4 regions of the Streptomyces sp. NPDC004658 genome follow, and region 1 is predicted to be linked to each of the others. Evidence: riboswitches for the same ligand, from Rfam matches in the RefSeq annotation. Region 1 holds a riboswitch; each other region holds the start of a gene.

Region 1 (3,761 bases):
CGAGGCCCTCGCGGTCGGAGAAGTCGAGGGAGGCCCGCAGGCGCTCGGGGCTGATGTTGGAGGCGGCGATGTGCCGGACCTTTCCGGCCCTCACCAGCTCGTCCAGCGCGCCGATGATCTCCTCGACCGGCACCTCGGGCTTGTCGAAGTGGGTGTAGTAGAGGTCGATGTAGTCGGTGTCCAGGCGGCGCAGGGAGGCGTCGGCGGCGGCCTTGATGTTGGCGGCGGACAGGCCCTGGTACTCCGGGTGCTGGCTCACCTTGGTGGCGATGACGATGTCGGAGCGGTTGCCGCGGGCCTTGACCCACTTGCCGATGATCGTCTCCGACTCGCCGCCCTGGTTGCCCTCGATCCAGGCGGAGTAGGAGTCGGCGGTGTCGATGAAGTTGCCGCCCGCGGCGGTGTAGGCGTCGAGGACGGCGAAGGAGGTCTGCTCGTCGGCGGTCCAGCCGAAGACGTTGCCGCCGAGGGACAGCGGGAAGACCTCTAGATCGGAAGAGCCGAGTTTACGAAGTGACGTCATACGTCATGCCAACACCGGCGGTGGGTGATCGCATCCCACCGCCGGGGCCGAATTCCCTCGCGGGCCGCGGCCGTCAGGGGGTGAGGCCCTTGCCGCGCAGCCACGCCATCGGGTCGATGCCGGTGGGCTGGCCGTCGGGGTGGACCTCCAGGTGCAGGTGCGGGCCGGTGACGTTGCCGGTCGCGCCGACGCGGCCGATGACCTCGCCGGTGGTGACCTTCTGGCCGACGGAGACGCTGATCGAGGACTGGTGGCAGAACCACAGCTCGGTGCCGTCGTCCAGGGTCAGGATCGTGCGGTAGCCGTAGGAGCCGGCCCAGCCCGCCTCGGTGATCGTGCCGCTGTGCACGGCCTTGATCAGGGTGCCGGTGGGAGCGGCGAAGTCGAGACCGGTGTGGTAGCCGGAGGACCACATCGAGCCGGCCTGGCCGAAGGTCGACGTGATCGTGTACGAGGAGGTGGGCAGCGTGTACTGCGCGGCCAGCTTGGCCAGCCGCTCCTCCTCGGCCTTCTTCGCGGCGGCGGCCTCCGCCTTCTCCTTGGCCGCTGCGGCCTGGGCGGCGGCCTCCTTCTCGGCCTGGGCGGCGGCGTCGGCGCTCTGCTTCTCGGCGGCGGCGACCGCGGCGGCGGTGGCCTTGCTCTCGGCCTGGCCCCGCTGCTGCTCGGCCTGGGCCATGATGCGGTTGCGCAGCGCCTCGCCCGCGTCGGCGGTGTCCTCACCGGCGGTCGTGGTGACACCGACGCGGCTCAGCGTGGCGGTCGCGGCCTGGGCCGGGTGGGAGTCGGCGGAGCCGTCGCCGAAGAGGGAGCCGACCGAGGGCAGGTCCGGCAGGGAGAGGGAGACCGGCGGCTTGCCGGTGTTGGCGCTGGCCATGCCGCCCGCGCCGACCGCGGCCATGACGCCGACGCCCAGCACGGTGGAGCTGCGCGCGAAGCCGCCGCGCTGCTTGGCGACGCGGTGCCGGCCGCGCACCGGGGCGATGGACTCCTCGGTGGGGTTCCACTCCTCCCAGGGGCCCTCCTCGGCGTGGTGGGCGCCGTACCCGAAGGTCTCGGGCTCGCGCTGTGCCGGTATGAACGGGGCTTCTGGGACAGGCCGGTTGGACGCCACGGAGGCGTGCTCCTTTCCTTCCTTTCGCCTACCGGGTTAGCTGACGGGTTCGGAGCAGGAAGGTCTCCTACGCGCGTATACCGGTCGAGGGCTCCGTGAGCCGACGACGGCATCCGCGTGATTCACCCCAGGGTGGTGGTTCCCCGGTTCCCTTGCGGGATTCGGCGCGTGCGCACGGAGCCGCCTCTTGTGACGGCTGTGACGACCGCGCTGCGTTATCGAACGTTAATAGACCTGCCAGTCACTTTCCAAGCCGTTCGGCGTGATCATTCCCGTCTTTACCGGTGAAGTTATCGGCCACTACCCCGCCAAAACGGGCGAGTTGACCGAGCGTCGGCCCCGTTCAGCAGTCACTTTCGGTTTTGATGGTGACTCAGATGTGATGCGCACGGCGCTCACCCGGTCACCTTCGGTGACGTTCAGGGCCGCCGTACGGCGAGCAGCGCCATGTCGTCCGTCATGCCGCCCCCGGAGTGCCGGCGCACCTCCTCGGCGAGCCGGCCGACCAGCGCGGCCGGACCGGCGAAGGTGCGCCCGGCGAGCCGTCGTGCGGGGTCGTAGAAACGGCCGTGGGCGTCCCGGGCCTCGGACAGGCCGTCGGTGTGCAGCAGCAGGGTCGCGCCGCTCGGGAAGGCGGTCTCGGTGGCCCGGTCCGGCCACATGCCGAGGTCGCCCATGCCGAGCGGCAGCGCGGGCTCCTCGGGGGCGAGGGTGCGCAGGGTGCCGTCGGCGTGCAGCAGCAGCGGCGGCGGATGGCCGCGGTTGACGATCCGTACCACGCCGTCTTCGTGCGGGAGTTCGGCGAGGACCGCGGTGGTGAACCCCTCGAAGGCGTCGATCCCGTCGCGCCGGGTGCCCTCGCGGGCCAGTGCCCGCTCCAGCCGCTCGGCGACCGCCTCCAGCGTGGCCTCCTGCTCGGCCGCCTCCCGGAACGCGCCGATCACCACGGCCACGGCGGCGACCGCGCCCATGCCCTTGCCGCGCACGTCCCCGACGACCAGCCGGACGCCGTACGGGCTGTCCTGCACCGCGTACAGGTCGCCGCCGATGAAGGCGTCCTGCCGTGCCGCCTCGTAGCAGGCGGCGATCTCGTAGCCGCCGATCCGCTCGTCCGGCTCCGGCAGGACGGCCCGCTGGGCGGCCTCGGCGATCTCCCGGGCGGAGGCGAGCCGCCGGTCGCCCCGGCGGACCACCCGGTTGATGGCGACGGCCAGCAGGGCGACCGTGGCGACGGTGACCACGTCGGTGAGGGTGCCCACGGCCGGATGGGCCCCGGCGTGCGTGTGCACGGCGTAGGCGGCGGCGAGGGAGGCGAGGCCGGTCAGCACGGTGGTGCGCAGCGACGACAGGGGCGCGGCGACCAGCGGGGCCGCGGTGAAGAAGGGGACGGCGGTGAAGTCGTCCGGGGCGAGCAGGCCGTACAGGACACCGCCGACGATGAGGAGGGCGGGCAGGGCGCGGGCCTGCGTACGGGGGCTCGGGCGGCGGCGGGCACGCACCGGCACCGGCTCGTCGCCGAGGCCCGGGTCGGGCACGGGATCGCCGGGGAGCCGGCCGCCCGCCCTGGCGTACGGGCTCTCCTCCACCTTTCCAGGGCGCACCGCGTGTCTCCCACTTGTCCGACGTACCTCCAGGTTTCCGGGCCCCGGGGCGGGCGGCGACCGGGGTGGACCGAAAGGGGTGTGCGAGCGGTCCCGCGCATGGCGTACACTGGAGTCACAACGACGCGGGGTGGAGCAGCTCGGTAGCTCGCTGGGCTCATAACCCAGAGGTCGCAGGTTCAAATCCTGTCCCCGCTACTGAAGGGTCAGGGCCCGGAATCCACTGGATTCCGGGCCCTGAGCCGTTTCCGGCCCGCCCACCAGGCGCCCCCGGCGGACGGGCCGGCGCTCACAGCAAGTGGGCGTTCGGCGCCTTGGCGAGCTCCTCCAGCTCGCCAAGCACCACGACCCGCGCACCTCCGGCGACAAGCAGCCCCGTCCCGTCGGCCGCGTGGACGAAGGTGTCCGGCTCACGCCACGCGGTGACCACCCTCCGCACCCCTGCCCGCAGGATCAGCTCGGCGCAGGGCGCCGGCCGGGACGCGCGCCGGGCGCAGGGCTCCAGGCTGCTGTACACCGTGGCACC
Region 2 (3,761 bases), on a different contig from region 1:
CTCGCCGCCGCCGACCGGGACCCGGAGCGGTTCGCCGACCCGGACGTGCTGGACCTCTCCCGCCGCGACAACCAGCACCTCGGCTACGGCCACGGCATCCACTACTGCCTCGGCGCGCCGCTCGCCCGCCTGGAGGGCCAGACCGCGCTCGCCACGCTGCTCACCCGGCTGCCCGATCTGCGGCTCGCCGCGGACCCGGACGAACTGCGCTGGCGCGGCGGACTCATCATGCGCGGCCTGCGCACCCTGCCGGTGGAGTTCACACCCGGCGCCTGAGCGCACCGCCTGACGGCCACGGTCCGGCGCGGTCCGGCACGGCGCCCACACAGCCTCTTCGCGGAAACATGACGGACGTTCAACTATGTGATCTTCACGTGATCTGCGCGGCATGAACTTGTGACAAGTGATCGTCTGCCGATACGTTCACCCATCAGCGCGGCGACCGGCACCATCCGCCGCGCCGGTCCTGCTGTCGCTCGAAAGGCTTCTGCATGCTCTCCGGGAACGGCCGACACCGTCGCCCCCGTCAGGCCCCGGCCCTCCTCGTCGCGGCCGGAGTGACCGGCTCCGCCATCGCCATCCCGCTCCTCGGCGCGGCGAGCGCCAACGCGGCCGACGGCACCACATGGGACAAGGTGGCCGAGTGCGAGAGCGGCGGCTCCTGGAGCGCCGACACCGGCAACGGGTACTACGGCGGCCTCCAGATCTCGCAGGAGGACTGGAACGCGTACGGCGGCGGCCGGTACGCGGCCAGCCCCGACCAGGCGAGCCGCAACCAGCAGATCGCCGTCGCCGAGAAGATCCTCGCCGACAAGGGCACCACCCCGTGGGCCACCTGTGCCCTGCTGTCCGGCCTGACCGAGGACTCGGGCTCGACGCACGTCGACACGGGCGTCGGAGGCTCCGGTGGCACGGGCGCTGCGGGCGACTCGTCCGGATCGGCGGGCCACTCCGGTACGTCCGGTTCCTCCGGCAGTCCCGACTCGCCCGGTCTGCCGGATTCGTCGCCCTCCACCGGTGCGGGCTCCGACTCGGGCTCCGGCGCCGGTTCCTCCTCCTCGGACGAGGCCGCCACGCCGAGCGCCAAGCCGGGCAAGGGCGCCGGCACGGCCACCGGTTCCACGGGGACCAACGCCCCCAAGTCCGACAAGTCCGCCGCGCCGGACACCGGCAGCCCGCAGGGAGCCGACAGCTCTCCCTCGGCCGGCCCGGACACCGGCGTCGCGGACAACCCCCAGCAGGCGGCGGGTTCCTGGAGCCTGGTGGACACCGGATCCCTCGGCGGCGGGCGGCACCGCGGAGCGAGCGCCGACGAGAGCGGTGCGGACGAAAGCGTGACAAACGGTCAGAACGCCACGTCTTCCGGCCGGCACGCCTCCCGCGAGACGGACACGTACACCGTCCGCCAGGGCGACACGCTCGCCTCCATCGCCGACTCTCTTGACGTCGACGGCGGGTGGCGCGCGCTGTACGACGGCAACAAGAAGGCCATCGGGGCCGACCCGAACCACATCAGTGCCGGTCAGACCCTGGAAGTCGGGGGCGAAACGGGCGCCGAGTAGCGGGAGTTGACGCCCCACTTAGCGCCCTAATGTCCGCTTTCGGGAAAGTGTGGGATGAGTCTCAGAAGCCCTGATCGTCTTTGAAATTCCGCGGATCACGTGTCTACGGTCGGGACCGCTCGTCACCACGAGCCCCGGCAGCCGCAACGCCGAATCCTGCCAGCGGTTGCCCGGGAACAGTCGTCGCGTCAAGCGCCGTAGGCAGGAGCGGGGGACCCAAGGTAGGTGCCGGGCCCGGCAGTTGATGCCGGAACCGGCTTGGGGTGAAGCCGCATCCGCGCAAGCGGAGTGCGGCCGGGCAACTCAACCGGCCCGAACCCGACAGCTCACCTCGCAGGCGTCGGTGAGGGGATCGATCCATGCTGTTTTCCAGCAAGGGCAAGCACCGTCGTCCGGCCAAGGCCGTCCGCGCCATCGCGCTCGCCGGTGTCACCGGTGCCGCCGTCGCCGCCCCGCTGATGGCGGCCGGCAACGCCTCCGCCGCCACCGCCTCCCAGTGGGACGCGGTCGCCCAGTGCGAGTCCGGTGGCAACTGGTCCATCAACACCGGCAACGGCTACTACGGCGGTCTGCAGTTCTCCGCCTCCACCTGGGCCGCGTACGGCGGCACCGCCTACGCCCCGCAGGCCAACCAGGCCAGCAAGGCGCAGCAGATCGCCGTCGCCGAGAAGGTCCTCTCCGCTCAGGGCAAGGGCGCCTGGCCGGTCTGCGGCACGGGCCTGTCCAGCACCCCGTACAACGGCTCCGCGCCGAGCACCTCCACGAACTCGGGCGGCTCCACCAGCACCCGCTCCACCGAGCAGCAGACCGCCTCCCGCTCCGCCGAGCGCCCGGCCGCGAGCCCGAGCAAGGGGCAGAGCAAGACCGTCACCACCCCGACCGGCAAGAAGGTCAAGAAGGGCGACGGCGAGTACAAGGTCGTCACCGGTGACACGCTCAGCTCCATCGCCGAGCAGCACCACGTGCAGGGCGGCTGGCAGAAGCTGTTCGAGCTGAACAAGGACATCGTCGAGGACGCCAACCTGATCTACCCGGGTCAGCAGCTCCACCTGAAGTGACACCCCGCTCGTGGCCCGCGCGTTCGCGCGGGCCGCGGTGAAGGCCCCCGTGCGGGCCGTCCCCCCGTCCCCACGGGCTCCCCGCCCCGGTGCGTGTTCCCCCGTACGCACCGGGGCGGGGCCTTTTTGCGCCCACCATCCCCGGACCCTTTGTTTCGGCGAGAAACAAAAGGTACCGTCGGCTTGTCCACGGGGCGGTCGGTCGGTGGCCGACGCCCCCGGGACGGTTAGGCTCTAGTCGCAAGGCACAGCCGTAAGGCACACCGCCCCGCACTTCCAGCGTCACATCCAAGAAGGAGATGCTCGTGCCGTCCATCGACGTCGTCGTAGCCCGGGAAATCCTGGACTCCCGAGGCAACCCCACGGTCGAGGTCGAGGTCGGCCTCGACGACGGCAGCACGGGTCGTGCCGCCGTCCCGTCCGGCGCCTCGACCGGCGCCTTCGAGGCCATCGAGCTCCGCGACGGCGACCCGAACCGCTACCAGGGCAAGGGCGTCGAGAAGGCCGTCCTCGCCGTGATCGAGCAGATCGGTCCGGAGCTGGTCGGTTACGACGCCACCGAGCAGCGCCTGATCGACCAGGCCATGTTCGACCTGGACGCCACCGACAACAAGGGCTCCCTCGGCGCCAACGCCATCCTCGGCGTCTCGCTCGCCGTCGCCCACGCCGCCTCCGAGGCCAGCGACCTCCCCCTCTTCCGCTACCTGGGCGGCCCGAACGCGCACCTGCTGCCGGTGCCGATGATGAACATCCTGAACGGCGGCTCGCACGCCGACTCCAACGTGGACATCCAGGAGTTCATGATCGCCCCGATCGGCGCGGAGTCCTTCTCCGAGGCCCTGCGCTGGGGCACCGAGGTCTACCACACCCTGAAGAAGGTCCTGAAGAGCAAGGGCCTGTCCACCGGCCTCGGCGACGAGGGCGGCTTCGCCCCGAACCTCGGCTCCAACCGCGAGGCCCTCGACCTCATCCTGGAGGCCGTCAAGGAGGCCGGCTACGCCCCCGGCGAGCAGATCGCCCTCGCGCTCGACGTGGCCGCCTCCGAGTTCTACAAGGACGGCAAGTACCTCTTCGAGGGCAAGGAGCGCTCCGCCGCCGAGATGACGGAGTACTACGAGGAGCTCGTGGCGGCCTACCCGCT
Region 3 (3,761 bases), on a different contig from region 1:
AAGACGTGCTCCCGGAAGTCACCGAGCGCGACCGGGGTGCCCAGCCGCGACGGCACGCCCACGACGAAGCCGACCTCGGCCTCGATGTCCAGCCGGATCGAGGGGCCGAAGACGGGCGCGGGGTCGGTCGGACCCTTGCGCTGCCCGGAGGGCCGTACGACGTCCGTGCCGGAGACGACCACGGTGCCGGAGCGGCCGTGGTAACCGATCGGCAGGTGCTTCCAGTTGGGGGTGAGGGAGTCCTCGGCGTCGGGGCGGAAGATCCGGCCGACGTTCCGGGCGTGGTTCTCCGAGGCGTAGAAGTCGACGTAGTCCGCGACCTCGAAGGGCAGGTGCAGGGTCACCTCGGACAGGGGGTGGAACAGCGGCTCGACGGTCGCGCGGTGTGCCGGGTCGGTGACCCAGGACGTGACGGCGCGCCGTACGTCCGACCAGGTGGAGCGGCCTGCGGCCAGCAGCGGGTTGAGGGTGGGCCGGGCGAGCAGCGGCTGGTGGGGCGAGCCGAGCGCGGCGGCTGCGGCGCCCGCGTCGAGGACGTGGTTCCCGAGCCGGACGCCGACCCTCCGCTCCGTGCTGCCGGGGGGCGAGAACACGCCGTAGGGGAGGTTGTGCGGGCCGAAGGGGTCGCCCTCGGGGACGTCGAAGGGGGGCATGGGGTGCTGCCTCACTCTCATCCGGGCCATGCATGGCAGTGCGTTCCATGTGGTCGGGCCACACGTTACGGCGGAGCTGCGTGTCTTGGGCAGTGCCTCACCAGGTGCGCGCACGGCTGCTCGCGCCGTGCCAGAAGAGTTCGCGTGCCGCGTCGTCGTACAGCCGGTGACGCCCTGCCCCTGCGGTGCGGAACCGGCTCCGCCGGGCCTGGTCGCACACGTGGCCCCGACCCACGGCCCTGATGTCGCCCATCGCGCGGTCCACGGCGCGGGGTTGGGACGAAGCGGCACGTAAGTGCGGGCCATGACGGGTGAGTCGGCGGGGTGTCCTGTCCGTATTCTCTGATCATGGCACCCACCCCGGCATTCGCACTGATCGCCACGGACCTGGACGGGACGCTGCTGCGCGGCGACGACACCGTCTCGGACCGGTCCCTCGCCGCGCTCGCGCGGGTGGCGCGGGCCGGCGCCCGGCATCTGGTGGTGACGGGCCGCCCGGCCCCGCGGGTACGGCCGCTGCTCGCGGACCTCGGCTGCGTGGGACTCGCGGTGTGCGGACAGGGGGCGCAGGTGTACGACGCCGGGTCCGACCGTCTGCTGTGGTCGGTCCGGCTGGACCGGGAGCTGGCCGAGACCGCGCTCGGCAAGATCGAGGCGGAGGTGGGACAGGTCTACGCGGCGGTCGACCAGGACGGTGTGGACGGGCTCACGCTCATCGAGCCCGGCTACCGGATGCCCCACCCGACGCTGCCGGCGGTGCGGGTCGGCCGGCGGGACGATCTGTGGTGCGCGCCCATCAGCAAGGTGCTGCTGCGGCACGCCACCCTGTCCGACGACGAGTTGGCGGCCGTGGCGCGCGCGGCGGTGGGTTCGCTGGCGACGGTCACGATGTCGGGGCCGGGCACGGTGGAGCTCCAGCCGTGCGGGGTGACGAAGGCGACCGGGCTGGCGCTGGCCGCCGAGCGGCTCGGGATCGTGGCCGACGAGGCCCTCGCCTTCGGTGACATGCCCAACGACATCCCGATGTTCGACTGGGCCGGGCGCGGTGTCGCCATGGCCAACGCGCATCCCGAACTCAAGGCGGTGGCCGACGAGATCACCCTGTCGAACGAGGACGACGGCATCGCCGTCGTCCTCGAAAGACTTTTCCCGACCGACTGACCGGAATATCAGTAGCGCGACTGACCGGAACGCCAGGGGCGCGGCTGACCGGAACGCCAGGAGGGCGACGGGCCGGAATCTCCGGGGCGCCCGGTCAGGCCGCCGGTGCGGGTCAGTACGCGCCGAACACGTTGTCGATGGACCCGTAGCGGGCGGCCGCGTAGTTGCAGGCGGCGGTGATGTTGGCGACCGGGTCGTAGATGTCGAAGGATGTGCCGGCCACGTGGTAGGCGTTGAACGTCGGGTCGATGACCTGGAGCAGGCCCTTGGACGGGATGCCCTTGGCGGCGTTGGAGTCCCACAGGTTGATGGCTTTCGGGTTGCCCGAGGACTCGCGGATGATGTTGCGGTAGATGCCGTTGTAGGTGCCCGGGATGTGCTTCTCGGCCATGATCGCGAGCGACTCGCGGATCCAGCCGTCGAGGTTGTTGGGGTAGCCGGCGGGGGTGGTGGCGGCCGTGGTGACGGTGCTCGGGGCCGCGGAGGCGCTGGTCGCGCCGATGAGCGGCAGGGCGAGGACGGCGGCGCCGGTGCCGGCGGCGGTGAGCACACGGACGAGGCGGCTGTTCCGGGTACGGCGGGGCTGAGCGACAGCAGACATGGGGGCGTTCCTCTCCGGCGCCTGCGAGGTGAGCTGTCGGGTTCGGGCGGGGAGGTGCCCGGCCGTGCCCCTGACGGAGGCATGGCTTCACCCCTAGCCGTCCCGGCGCGGCGTGTGCCGTTCCGGACCGGCGGCTTACCTGGGTCCCCCGCTCCTGCCGTGCGAATGAGTTCGTCGATGGGTATGCGGGCGGCGGCAGGATTCGGCGTCCGCCCGACGGCCCGGAACGTATGCGAGAGCACATGTCGGGAACAAGGGCCGGATTCATACAACGTGCGATTTGACCTTGATCGACGGTGTATGAGGTGCTTGATCCTTTGCGGTTGCCAATCCTCAACTCGCCGATGACGCAAGGGCTCAGGGGGGCCTGGGGGAGGGAGTGGGTCGGCTGGTCGCGTGACCCAATTCACGAAATAGCAAACGGTTTTAAATCGGACAAGGGGGATTAGGGGGATTCGCACCGGAAGTCGGGGAGATGGTGAAACCTGGCGTGCGGGGCGCGTCGTTGCGGAGGTGAGGGCACAGTGTCCGGATTACTCTTATATGGATAAATATCCGTTCACACCGTGTGATCAAAACCATGCCGGTCATGATCCGGTATCGCCCGGGCTGGACCGGTGGGCGCTATCGGTGATCGAAAGAGGACCGGATACGCTGACTTGAGTGATGGCAGCGACCTATCGACAAACCGTGTAATCGCCAGCAGACACCAGCAGACAGGAGACCCCTCGTGACCGTCGTCGGGCCGTTCGGGCTGAGCGTGCGGGACCAGGCTCTGGAAGCCGATGTCCAGGCCGGATTGGCGGCTGTCGAGGAAGGCTTGCTCGAAGCCACCAAGAGCGAGGTCCCGTTCATCACGGAGGCCGCGCAGCACCTCGTGCGGGCGGGCGGGAAGCGGTTCCGGCCCCTCCTCGTGATGCTCGCCGCCCAGTTCGGCGACCCCTACGCGCCGGGCGTGGTGCCGTCGGCCGTGGTCGTGGAGCTGACCCACCTTGCCACGCTGTACCACGACGACGTCATGGACGAGGCGGCCGTACGGCGTGGTGTGGACAGCGCGAACACCCGCTGGGGCAACTCCGTCGCCGTCCTCACCGGCGACTTCCTCTTCGCCCGCGCCTCCCAGATCCTCGCCGACCTCGGACCCGAGGCGGTCCGGGTGCAGGCCCTCGCGTTCGAACGCCTCGTCACCGGCCAGATCCTGGAGACCGCGGGTCCCTCGGACGGCCGAGACCCGGTCGAGCACTATCTGGACGTGCTCGCCGGCAAGACGGGCTCCCTGGTGGCGGTGTCCTGCCGGTTCGGCGCGATGATGTCCGGCGCCGACGAGAGGATCGTCGACGTGCTCA
Region 4 (3,761 bases), on a different contig from region 1:
GGACTTCCACCCCCAGCCGCAGCCCGGCGAGGCCAAGCCGTGGGCGTTCCCGGCGCCCGAGCGCGGCACCCTCGACAACGGTCTGACCGTGCTGCGCTGCCACCGCCCGGGCCAGCAGGTCGTCGCCGTCGAGGTGCTGCTGGACGCCCCGCTGGACGCCGAGCCGGCCGGCCTGGACGGCGTCGCCACGATCATGGCGCGGGCCTTCTCCGAGGGCACCGACAAGCACTCCGCCGAGGAGTTCGCCGCCGAGCTGGAGCGCGCGGGTGCCACCCTCGACGCGCACGCCGACCACCCCGGCGTGCGACTCAGCCTGGAGGTCCCGGCCTCCCGCCTGGCCAAGGGCCTCGGCCTGCTCGCCGACGCCCTGCGCGCGCCCGCCTTCGCGACGAGCGAGGTGGAGCGGCTGGTCCGCAACCGCCTGGACGAGATCCCGCACGAGCTGGCCAACCCCTCCCGCCGGGCCGCCAAGGAACTCTCCAAGGAGCTGTTCCCCGCGAACTCGCGGATGTCCCGTCCGCGCCAGGGCACCGAGGAGACGGTCGAGAAGATCGACGCGGCGGCGGTACGCGCCTTCTACGACCGTCATGTGCGGCCCGCCACGGCCACCGTGGTCGTCGTCGGCGACCTGACCGGCGCCGACCTGGACGCGCTGCTGGGTGACACCCTGGGCGAGTGGACCGGCACCCCGGGCGAGCCCCGGCCGGTGCCGCCGGTGACCGCCGACGACACCGGGCGCGTGGTCATCGTGGACCGGCCCGGCGCGGTGCAGACCCAGCTGCTCATCGGCCGGATCGGACCCGACCGGCACGACCGGGTGTGGCCCGCCCAGGTGCTCGGCACGTACTGCCTCGGCGGCACCCTCACCTCCCGCCTGGACCGCGTGCTGCGCGAGGAGAAGGGCTACACCTACGGCGTGCGGGCCTTCGGGCAGGTCCTGCGGTCCGCGCCGGACGGCACGGGCGCGGCGATGCTCGCCATCAGCGGCTCCGTGGACACCCCGAACACCGGTCCGGCGCTGGACGACCTGTGGAAGGTGCTGCGCACGGTCGCGGCGGACGGCCTGACCGACGCCGAGCGGGACGTCGCCGTGCAGAACCTGGTCGGTGTGGCGCCGCTGAAGTACGAGACCGCGGCGGCCGTCGCGAGCACGCTGGCCGACCAGGTCGAGCAGCACCTGCCCGACGACTTCCAGGCGACGCTGTACCAGCGGCTGGCGGCCACGGGCACGGTGGAGGCCACCGCGGCCGTCGTGAACGCCTTCCCGGTGGACCGCCTGGTGACCGTCCTCGTCGGTGACGCGTCGCAGATCAAGGCGCCGGTGGAGGCGCTGGGCATCGGTGAAGTGACCGTGGTGGCGGCCGAGTAGACGCGGCCGTGGCGGCGGCCGGCCGACGGCACGCGCGCGTGGGGCCCTGACGACCTACGGGTCGTCAGGGCCCCACGCTGTTCCACTCCCTCCCTCAGATGCCCGTTTTGGGACGGAGGTTGCCTGTCTGCCCTGTGGGATGCGCTACAAAAGCCGGGTTGCGTTTGAGGATTGACAGCGTGCCTGCGTAGCTTCGTCCGGGCTGTTCGTCAGGCAGTGCGCCGCACCCGCGGCAGCGGACAGTCATCGCCGAGTCCCCGTACGGCGCGAGCCAGGGGAGCCGGGGACCCACCGTCCCTGGGGTGAATCGGGCGCCCGCGCGGTTGCGAGGGGGCCCGTAGGAGACCTTCCTGCTCCGAACCCGTCAGCTAACCCGGTAGGCGAGAGGGAAGGAAAGGACCAGCCACTTCATGGCGTTCATGTGCGCCACCGGTAAGCACCGCAAGCCCGGCCGGGTCAAGCGGACGACCGTTCAGGCGGCCGGCGTCGCGGCCCTCACCACCACCGGTGTGATCGGCACCCTCGCCGCCTCCCCGGCGCTCGCCGCGGAGAACTCCACGGAGCAGACCGGCCTCACCCCGGTCGTCGCCGTGTCCGACGACGTCGCCGACGAGATCGGCGCGCAGGCCGCCGCGCAGCAGCAGGCCGCCGAGCAGAAGGCGGCCGAGGAGGCCGCGGCCAAGGCGGCGGCCGAGCGGGCCCAGGAGATCCGCGCCGCCAAGGCCCGGGCCGCCCGTGAGGCCGAGCGCAAGCGGCTGAACGCCTTCGTCCCCCCGATCGCGCACTCGTACGTCTCCACCGCCTACCGGGCCAGCAGCTCCCTGTGGTCCTCCGGTGCGCACACCGGCGTCGACTTCCACGCGGCGAGCGGCACGGCGGTCCACGCGGTGGGTTCCGGCACGGTGGTCTCCACGGGCTGGGGCGGCGCGTACGGCAACCAGATCGTGATCCGCATGGCCGACGGCATGTACACCCAGTACGGGCACCTGTCGTCCATCGGGGTCACGGTGGGCCAGAAGGTCGTCCCGGGCCAGCAGATCGGCCTGTCCGGCGCCACCGGCAACGTCACGGGCCCGCACCTCCACTTCGAGGCGCGCACGACCCCCGACTACGGCTCGGACGTCGACCCCGTCGCCTACCTCCGCAAGCACGGCGTGCACCTCTGACACCGACCGCACGACTGTGCGAAGCCCCGGCTCACCGAGCCGGGGCTTTCGTGTTTTTCGCGGTGTCCGCGGGTCCGTTGTCCAAAAAATAGCCATGGATTAGGGGCTGCCGTCGGAAATTCTGGCTCATTGGAATAGAGTCACGGAACACACGTCCATCGTCGACGTTTCACGGGGATTAAGACGGAGGTCGGTCATGCGTATTCCGGCGCACTCGGTGTGCACGGCCATCCGGGACGACATCGTCGCGGGTGTCTACGAGCGCGGCAGCCGCCTGACCGAGGAAGTCCTGGCCCGCCGCTACGGCGTCTCCCGCGTCCCCGTGCGCGAGGCCCTGCGCACCCTGGAGGCCGAGGGCTTCGTGGTGACGCGCCGGCACGCGGGCGCGTGCGTGGCCGAGCCGACCGAGCAGGAGGCCGCCGACCTCCTGGAGATGCGGACGCTGCTGGAGCCGCTGGGCGCCGCGCGGGCCGCGCAGCGGCGCACCGAGGCCCATCTGAAGGTGCTGCGGGGCCTGGTCCGGCTGGGCCAGGAGCGGGCCCGCAGGGGCAGCAACGAGGATCTGCGCTCGCTGGGCGGCTGGTTCCACGAGACGCTCGCCCAGGCCTCCGGCAGCCCCTCGCTGACCTCGGTGCTCACCCAGTTGCGGCACAAGATCGCCTGGATGTACACGGTGGAGGCGCCGGCCGGTCCGGTGGAGTACTGGACGGAGCACGGCGCCATCGTGGACGCGGTGGCGCGTGGCGACGCCGAGCGCGCGCGGGCGCTCACGGCGCTGCACGCCGAGCGCGCGACGGGCGCGCACCGGCTGCGCCTTTCCTCCGCCGCGGAGCGCGTGAGGACTTCGCAACACGTCGTAAACATGTCGGGCCCGCGGCATTAACAAGCGCACCGTATACAAAGAAGAGTGATTTCCGGGCGGGGTATTTCGTGCTGCCCGAATTCCTCGTGCCTGAATTCCCCGGAGTTCGCCGGGGAGGCGGTGGGTCCTTAAATCGAGGGCCCATCGTGCCGACTGCGCCCGCATACGGCGAAGCCGCGCCGCCCCGAAAGGCGAACGCGGCTCCGGCGCTCTGTGCGGTGGGCGCTCAGACGGTCTCGGGCAGCTCTTCCAGGCCCTCGGAGACCAGCTTGGCCAGACGGTCCAGGGCGGCGTCCGCGCCCTCGGCGTCGGAGGCGAGGACGATCTCCTCGCCGCCCTGGGCACCCAGGCCCAGGACGGCCAG

The links. A riboswitch is a leader RNA that binds a small molecule or an ion and turns the genes downstream of it on or off. The one in region 1 is predicted to bind cyclic di-AMP.
Region 2: it holds a riboswitch for cyclic di-AMP, as region 1 does, so the genes downstream of both, ABZV94_RS05790 (transglycosylase family protein) here and ABZV94_RS31470 (M23 family metallopeptidase) in region 1, are expected to answer to the same signal.
Region 3: it holds a riboswitch for cyclic di-AMP, as region 1 does, so the genes downstream of both, ABZV94_RS04655 (transglycosylase SLT domain-containing protein) here and ABZV94_RS31470 (M23 family metallopeptidase) in region 1, are expected to answer to the same signal.
Region 4: it holds a riboswitch for cyclic di-AMP, as region 1 does, so the genes downstream of both, ABZV94_RS03255 (M23 family metallopeptidase) here and ABZV94_RS31470 (M23 family metallopeptidase) in region 1, are expected to answer to the same signal.

The regions. Positions count from the first base shown of each region.
Region 1 is NZ_JBEXKG010000131.1:6,962-10,722, forward strand. It holds gene ABZV94_RS31465 (aldo/keto reductase) at 1-523, opposite strand, end outside; gene ABZV94_RS31470 (M23 family metallopeptidase) at 597-1,634, opposite strand; cyclic di-AMP (ydaO/yuaA leader) riboswitch at 1,646-1,811, opposite strand; gene ABZV94_RS31475 (PP2C family protein-serine/threonine phosphatase) at 2,054-3,235, opposite strand; tRNA gene ABZV94_RS31480 (tRNA-Met) at 3,360-3,433, shown strand; gene ABZV94_RS31485 (dihydrofolate reductase family protein) at 3,525-3,761, opposite strand, start outside.
Region 2 is NZ_JBEXKG010000008.1:70,595-74,355, reverse strand. It holds gene ABZV94_RS05800 (cytochrome P450) at 1-276, shown strand, start outside; gene ABZV94_RS05795 (transglycosylase family protein) at 492-1,562, shown strand; cyclic di-AMP (ydaO/yuaA leader) riboswitch at 1,746-1,917, shown strand; gene ABZV94_RS05790 (transglycosylase family protein) at 1,922-2,620, shown strand; gene eno (phosphopyruvate hydratase) at 2,920-3,761, shown strand, end outside.
Region 3 is NZ_JBEXKG010000006.1:95,509-99,269, forward strand. It holds gene fahA (fumarylacetoacetase) at 1-653, opposite strand, end outside; gene ABZV94_RS04650 (HAD family hydrolase) at 1,002-1,814, shown strand; gene ABZV94_RS04655 (transglycosylase SLT domain-containing protein) at 1,927-2,415, opposite strand; cyclic di-AMP (ydaO/yuaA leader) riboswitch at 2,421-2,602, opposite strand; gene ABZV94_RS04660 (polyprenyl synthetase family protein) at 3,146-3,761, shown strand, end outside.
Region 4 is NZ_JBEXKG010000004.1:60,258-64,018, reverse strand. It holds gene ABZV94_RS03260 (pitrilysin family protein) at 1-1,369, shown strand, start outside; cyclic di-AMP (ydaO/yuaA leader) riboswitch at 1,607-1,767, shown strand; gene ABZV94_RS03255 (M23 family metallopeptidase) at 1,780-2,535, shown strand; gene ABZV94_RS03250 (GntR family transcriptional regulator) at 2,732-3,418, shown strand; gene ABZV94_RS03245 (HPr family phosphocarrier protein) at 3,624-3,761, opposite strand, start outside.